DNA from 2 places in the Corynebacterium sp. P3-F1 genome. Region 1 is predicted to be linked to the other one. Evidence: riboswitches for the same ligand, from Rfam matches in the RefSeq annotation. Region 1 holds a riboswitch; the other holds the start of a gene.
What was found. Region 1 has a riboswitch for thiamine pyrophosphate ahead of QYQ98_RS05980 (TenA family protein). Riboswitches for the same ligand answer to the same signal wherever they lie in the genome.

Region 1 (3,346 bases):
ATCGCGTAGACAATGCGGCGGTGCACGGGCTTCATGCCGTCGCGCACGTCAGGCAGTGCGCGGCCGACAATGACGCTCATGGCGTAGTCGATGTAGCTGGTCTGCATCTCCTCATTGATGTCAATGGGGAGAATACGGTCGCTCTCGCTACCGCCACCGAAAATATCGTCACTCAAGGTTCAAGGCCTTCCAGTTAGAAATGTTCATAAAGCAGTTTACGCACCGCATGAACCATTCCCTCGCTGCCATGCGGTATCATAGTGATACCATCACGGCATGGCTATGACGCTCAGGCTGTCCGCCGAGGAAGACCGCGCGCTCGTTCTGCTCGCAAGCGCATGGGGGTGCAGCAAGCAGGAAGCAGCGAAACGCGCGATAGTCATTTCGGCGAGCAAGTTGCTTGACGACGCCGCAGTGGCCTCCCTCGCCACCAGCACCATCCCCGGCCGCGCCGCGTTGCAGGCCCGGATCCGCCGCGCCCGACCGCATGAAGCCGACTGATACGACTGATCCCACCAATCCGCCCACCACAACCAGTACAACCAGCACGACAAGCACGACAAGCACGAATCTGCCGACCGCATCCCATGAAACCTCTCAGCCCCGAACAGCTGCTCATCATCGCCGATGAGTGCTGCACGACGTGGGGTGTGACCGTGCGCAGATATTCCGCAATCTGCGCAGCCGCAGCGATTCCCGGCGCACGGTTGGAAGGACTTGCCATCTTCGACTCCCCCGCCGCCGCGGCCTCCGCGCTCGCCCGTGGCATCGAGCGCCTCGAGCCGCTGACTGACCACAACGAGGCTTTCGCCGGCTACGCCGCGGAGATCTACCGGCGCTGGTGCGAGAGCGACTGATTCATTGCCCCGGACAGCAGGCCGGGGGCACTCGCCTTAGAAAGCTCAGCAAAAAGAAGCTGACTTCGGCCGTTGTCGCTGAGGCACTTTCCGCCTCGTTGCTCGACGCCTCCGCCGCGGATGCGGCGGAGGACCGTTCCTCTTCCTCCAGCACTGTGACTGGGAACCGCGACAATGCGGGCGCGATCCCGGACGGCTATGAGGCTCCGGATCAGGGGCCGTTCGCTGGCGTGTACACCGGTTTCGCGCCGCTCTCGCTCTTCTTGTCTGCCGCGGCTGTGGCGGGGATCCTCGGAGCGATCGCCCAGTTGCCCCTGTGCGGGCTGAGCTGGATACATTCCGCGAACAGCTACCTTTCTAGCCCCCGTGTGGCACCGACCGAGCGCATCTGTTACGGTTGTGGCTGTTGTGGTTGCAGTGATTTAAGTGAAGCTGTGGCGGAAGAACTGCAACTGATGATTCGCTAAAACGGCCTTGCAGGCGCCGGCCCTCTCTCCCGGGAAGCGCATGCGGGGCCGTTTTGCTGTGCTCATAAGATGGACTTCATGACTGATCTGAAACTCCTCCTGAAGGACCCCACCCGCGGCCACGTCACCGATGAACTGGTCGCGCTCGCAGAGCAGACCATCGACAACCAGTCGGGGCTGACGGGCATGGCTCTCAAATCCGCTCTCGCCGCCGCTGAGAAGGTCGACGGCAACGCGATGCACACCGGCGTCAATCAGCTACTGCCCAACGTCGTCGAGGAACTGGAACCCTACTGGTCCGGATACAAAGGTTCCGGCGCGCACAGCTTCGGCGATTACCTGGCTGACAACGAGGAGAAGCTCACCGACTCCGTGCTGAAGATCGGGGATTCATTCTCCGGCCGTGCGCCCACTCCCGCGCAGAAGGTCTATTCGTCCATGCGCAGCAAGATCGGCGGCATTATTGCCCCGGCGCTGCCGGAATTCGGCGCGATCATCGAACGTCACGCTGAGTGACACCCCCAATTTCACCCGGCCCACGCGTGTCCGGGTGAAATTGGTAGCCTGGGCGCTCAAGACACGGGGTGCCCCGCCAAACTGGGGCTGAGATCACACCCGCCGAACCTGATCGAATTCGAATTCGCGGAGGGACTGTCTTCAACACACCCTGTGTCCGTTAGTTCCACATCTCATGGAAGGACACACAATGCCACGATTCAGCGAAGAGCTCCGTGAAACGCACCGCGAAACATGGGATGCCGCAGTAGGCCACCGGTTTGTGCGTGAACTTTTCAACGGCACGATTGACCCTGCCGTGATGGCGGGCTACCTGGTCCAGGACTACCGCTTCCTGGATAGCTTCCTGCAGCTGCTCGGCGCGGCGGTGTCCACCGCTGATGATCTGGCGCCGCGCCTGCGTCTTTCCCAGTTCATCGGCGAGGTCGCCGGCGACGAGAACACCTATTTCTTGCGCTCCTTCAATGAGCTGGGGGTGACCGACGAATTGCGCGAGAACACCCCCGACACTGCCGCCTGCGCAGGGTTCACTGGCCTGATGCGTGAAGCGGCGCAGACCCGCTCGTACGCCGCCGCCCTCGGCGTCCTGGTTGTCGCGGAGTGGCTGTACCTCGATTGGGCCACCAACGCCCCGGAGAAACGCCCGGAAAGCTTTGTGCACAACGAGTGGATCGAGCTGCACGACTACCCGGAGTTCCACACCCTCGTCGAGTTCCTCCGCAGCGAAGTCGACCGGATCGGTGAACGCAACGACGAGGACCGCGCCATCATTGACGATTACTTCGGCCGCGCCGTCCAACTCGAGCTGGACTTCTTCAACAACTCCTACGAACAACCGCTCGAGGTGTAAGAACATGAATCTCTTGTCGCTACTCAAGCAAGACGCCCCAGAGTGGGACGCATACATTCACCACGCATTCGTTGAGGACCTCGGTGAAGGAACACTCCCCCTCGAGGTGTTCCAGGACTACCTCGTGCAGGATTACCTGTTCCTGATCCAGTACGCACGCGCGAACGCACTCGCGGCGTACAAGTCCCGCACACTCGGTGAGATCCAGTCCGCCGCGCAAGCACTGTCCGCCACCATCACGGAGACTGAGCTCCACCACCGCCTGACGGAGCGCTGGGGCATCTCCCGCGAGGAGCTCGACCGCGCGCCCGAGAAGAAGTCGACGGTCGCCTACACCCGCTACGTGCTCGACACCGGCATGGCTGGCGACTTGCTCGAGCTGCAGATCGCGCTGGCTCCGTGCCAGATCGGTTACGCCGAGATCGGCACACACCTGGAGCCGAAGCTCGGGGAGAACGCCGACCACCCCTACGCTGAGTGGATTCAGGAGTACGCCGGGGCCGACTTCCAGAACCAGGCCGAGGCCATGACCTCGCTTCTGGACGACTTGTTGGGCACCCCCGCCGAAGAGATCAGGGGCACCCAGCGCTACGAGCGCCTGCTGGATATTTTCCGCACAGCAACGCGCCTCGAGGCGGATTTTTGGCAGCAAGCTC
Region 2 (3,346 bases), 510 kb from region 1:
GCCGGCCTCGTCGATGTCGGATAGACCTTTGTCACATTCGAGAAAGTGATCACACGTGCCACTCTAGTGACAGAATTCAATGTCCGGGAAATCCCACTCCCCGAAACCGCAAGTGGGTTACGAGCTTTCTGACTGCTGCTCGGCCATCCTCCACCGAATCCCCGCTTCGAGAAACCCGTCGATGTCCCCGTCGAGCACCTTGTGCGGGTCGCCCACCTCGTAGTTGGTCCTCAGGTCTTTGACCATCTGGTACGGGTGCAGGACGTAGGAGCGCATCTGGTTGCCCCAGCTGGCGTTACCTCCGGCCCCGAGGGCATCGAGCTCGGCCTTTTCTTCCTGCCGCTTGCGTTCCAGCAGTTTGGACTGCAGGACGTTCATGGCCGATGCCTTGTTTTGAATCTGGGACTTCTCGTTTTGGCAGGTCACCACGATCCCGGTGGGTTCGTGGGTAATACGCACCGCGGAGTCGGTGGTATTCACGGACTGGCCTCCGGGCCCGGAGGAGCGGTAAACATCGACGCGGATATCGGAGTCCGGGATGTCGATGTGGTCGGTCTGCTCCACCACGGGCAGGACCTCGACCTCGGCGAAGGAGGTCTGGCGCCGGCCCTGGTTGTCGAAGGGCGAGATACGCACGAGCCGGTGCGCGCCCTGTTCAACCGACAGCTGGCCGTACATGTATTCGCCGTGGACCACGAAGGTCGCGGACTTGATGCCGGCCTCTTCAGCGTAGGAGATGTCGTAGACATCGACCTTGTGCCCGCTCTTTTCCGCCCAGCGGGTGTACATGCGCATGAGCATTTCCGCCCAATCAGCGGCGTCGACACCGCCGGCACCGGAGCGGATATTCACCACTGCCTCGCGCTCGTCGTATTCGCCGGACAGCATCGTCGTCACTTCCAACGACGAGATCTGGGCTTCGAGGTCGGCCAGTTCTTCGCGGGCAAGCGATGCGTCGCCTTCTTCTTCGGCGAGCTCGTACATGACCGGCAGGTCCTCGAGGCGCTGACGAAGTCCCGTCACCTTGCGCAACCTCGCCTGCACGTTGGACAACTCCGTGGTCACCTGCTGCGCATGATCCGGATCGTCCCACAAACTCGGGTCGGCGGCCTGTTGCTCCAGCTCACGCGCGCGTGAATCCATCTCATCCAAGTCCATGACCGACTCAATCGTGGTCAAGGTGGTGTCTAGGGATTGAATCCGGTTGCTGGTCTCTGGCTGCATAGGTGCGAAGTCTAGTGGACATCGGGAATCGCCCTTGCACGCCCGCCGGAACGCCTACACTGTGAAACTGCACCCACACGGGCGCCCGTGGCAGCGGGCTGAGATCGCACTGACTTTCAACGCCGTGCGAGCACCGTCCGAACCTGTCTGGTTAGCACCAGCGAAGGAAGTAAGGAGCAGCTCATGGCTGATATTTACGCGACCGAAATTCACCCGAAGCACTCGTACGCCCCCATTGTCAAAGATGCTCTCGAGGTTCCGGAGACAGCGATTGAGCTGGATGATTCCCCGTCCGGCCCGAATGAGCCTTTCCGCGTCTACCGCACGCGCGGCCCGTGGGCTGAACCGGAGGAGGGCCTGCCGGACCTGCGCAGCGGATGGATTAAGGACCGCGCCGATGTGCAGGAGATCCCGGGCCGCGCACGCAATCTTGAGGATGACGGCACGCGCGCGCTGAAGCGGGGGGCGCCCAGTGAAGAATGGCGCGGTGCGGCTCGACCAACGCTGCGCGCTAAGAACGGCAAGCGCGTCACCCAGATGCACTACGCGCGCAACGGCGTGATCACCCCGGAAATGAAATTCGTGGCCCTGCGCGAGCACTGCGATCCGGAGAAGGTCCGCGAGGAGGTCGCTGCTGGCCGCGCGATCATTCCGAGCAACATCAACCACCCGGAGAGCGAGCCGATGATCATCGGCAACGCATTCTTGACCAAGATCAACGCCAATATTGGCAACTCCGCAGTGACCTCCTCTATCCGCGAGGAAGTGGACAAACTGCGCTGGGCCACCCGCTGGGGTGCGGACACGGTAATGGATCTGTCCACGGGCAACGACATCCACACCACCCGCGAGTGGATCCTGCGTAATTCCCCCGTCCCCATCGGCACGGTGCCGATCTACCAGGCTCTGGAGAAGGTGGGCGGTATCGCCGAGGACCTGACGTGGGAGATTTTCCGCGACACTGTCATTGAGCAGGCTGAGCAGGGTGTGGACTACATGACCGTGCATGCGGGCGTGCGGTTGCCGTATGTCCCGCTGACGTCGAAACGCGTCACCGGCATCGTTTCCCGCGGCGGCTCGATCATGGCCGGATGGTGCCTCGCGCACCACAAGGAATCCTTCCTCTACGAGAATTTCGACGAGCTGTGCGAGATCTTCGCGGCATACGACATCGCCTTCTCGCTCGGCGACGGCCTCCGCCCCGGCTCCGTCGCCGACGCCAACGACGCCGCCCAATTCGCAGAGCTGAAGACCATCGGTGAGCTGTGCAAGCGTGCCTGGGACCACGATGTCCAAGTGATGATCGAAGGCCCGGGCCATGTGCCGCTGAACATGATCCAGGTCAACAACGAGAAGGAAGAGGAATGGTGCGGCGGCGCACCGTTCTACACGCTCGGCCCTTTGGTCACTGATATCGCCCCCGGTTACGACCACATCACTTCCGCCATCGGCGCCGCTAACATCGCCATGGGCGGCACCGCGATGCTCTGCTACGTCACCCCCAAAGAACACCTTGGTCTGCCGAACAAGGATGACGTGAAAACCGGCGTGATCACGTACAAAATCGCGGCCCACGCCGCCGACGTGGCAAAGGGCCACCCGGGTGCCCGCGACTGGGACGACGCGATGAGCAAGGCCCGCTTCGAATTCCGCTGGAACGACCAGTTCGCCCTCTCCCTCGACCCCGAAACCGCCCAGGCGTACCACGACGAGACTTTGCCCGCCGAACCCGCGAAGACCGCGCACTTCTGCTCCATGTGCGGACCGAAATTCTGCTCGATGCGCATCAGCCAGGACATCCGCGACGAATTCGGCGACGCGATCGACGAGGCGCTCGACGACAAGAATAAGAAGCTCATTGCCGATCTGGGCATCCCGAGCTTCGCCGGGGGCACCGATTACCGTCGCGGCGAGCGTGAGATGGCCAAGGAATTCCATAAGCTCGGCTCGAATGTCTACGTTCAGGAATAATGGCGGCTGTGTCTACCGCAGCTTTCATTGAATCGCACCGCAATTCCACCGATGCCGAGCTCGCCCGAGCCCTCGTCGAAACAGCCGGGGGTTTGGCGCTGAGCATGCGCGACGACGGCCTTGAGACGGGCCAGAAATCGTCCGTGTCGGA

Region 2: linked by a shared signal. The riboswitch ahead of thiC (phosphomethylpyrimidine synthase ThiC) and the one ahead of QYQ98_RS05980 (TenA family protein) in region 1 are both predicted to bind thiamine pyrophosphate.

What each region holds. Positions count from the first base shown of each region.
Region 1 covers NZ_CP129965.1:1,287,509-1,290,854, reverse strand. The annotation lists gene gyrA (DNA gyrase subunit A) at 1-176, opposite strand, end outside; gene QYQ98_RS06000 (CopG family transcriptional regulator) at 277-501, shown strand; gene QYQ98_RS05995 (TetR family transcriptional regulator) at 588-857, shown strand; gene QYQ98_RS05990 (hypothetical protein) at 956-1,324, shown strand; gene QYQ98_RS05985 (hypothetical protein) at 1,403-1,840, shown strand; TPP riboswitch at 1,895-1,993, shown strand; gene QYQ98_RS05980 (TenA family protein) at 2,031-2,690, shown strand; gene tenA (thiaminase II) at 2,695-3,346, shown strand, end outside.
Region 2 covers NZ_CP129965.1:1,794,415-1,797,760, reverse strand. The annotation lists gene ftsE (cell division ATP-binding protein FtsE) at 1-53, opposite strand, end outside; gene prfB (peptide chain release factor 2) at 118-1,224, opposite strand; TPP riboswitch at 1,292-1,410, shown strand; gene thiC (phosphomethylpyrimidine synthase ThiC) at 1,408-3,195, shown strand; gene QYQ98_RS08515 (inositol monophosphatase) at 3,195-3,346, shown strand, end outside.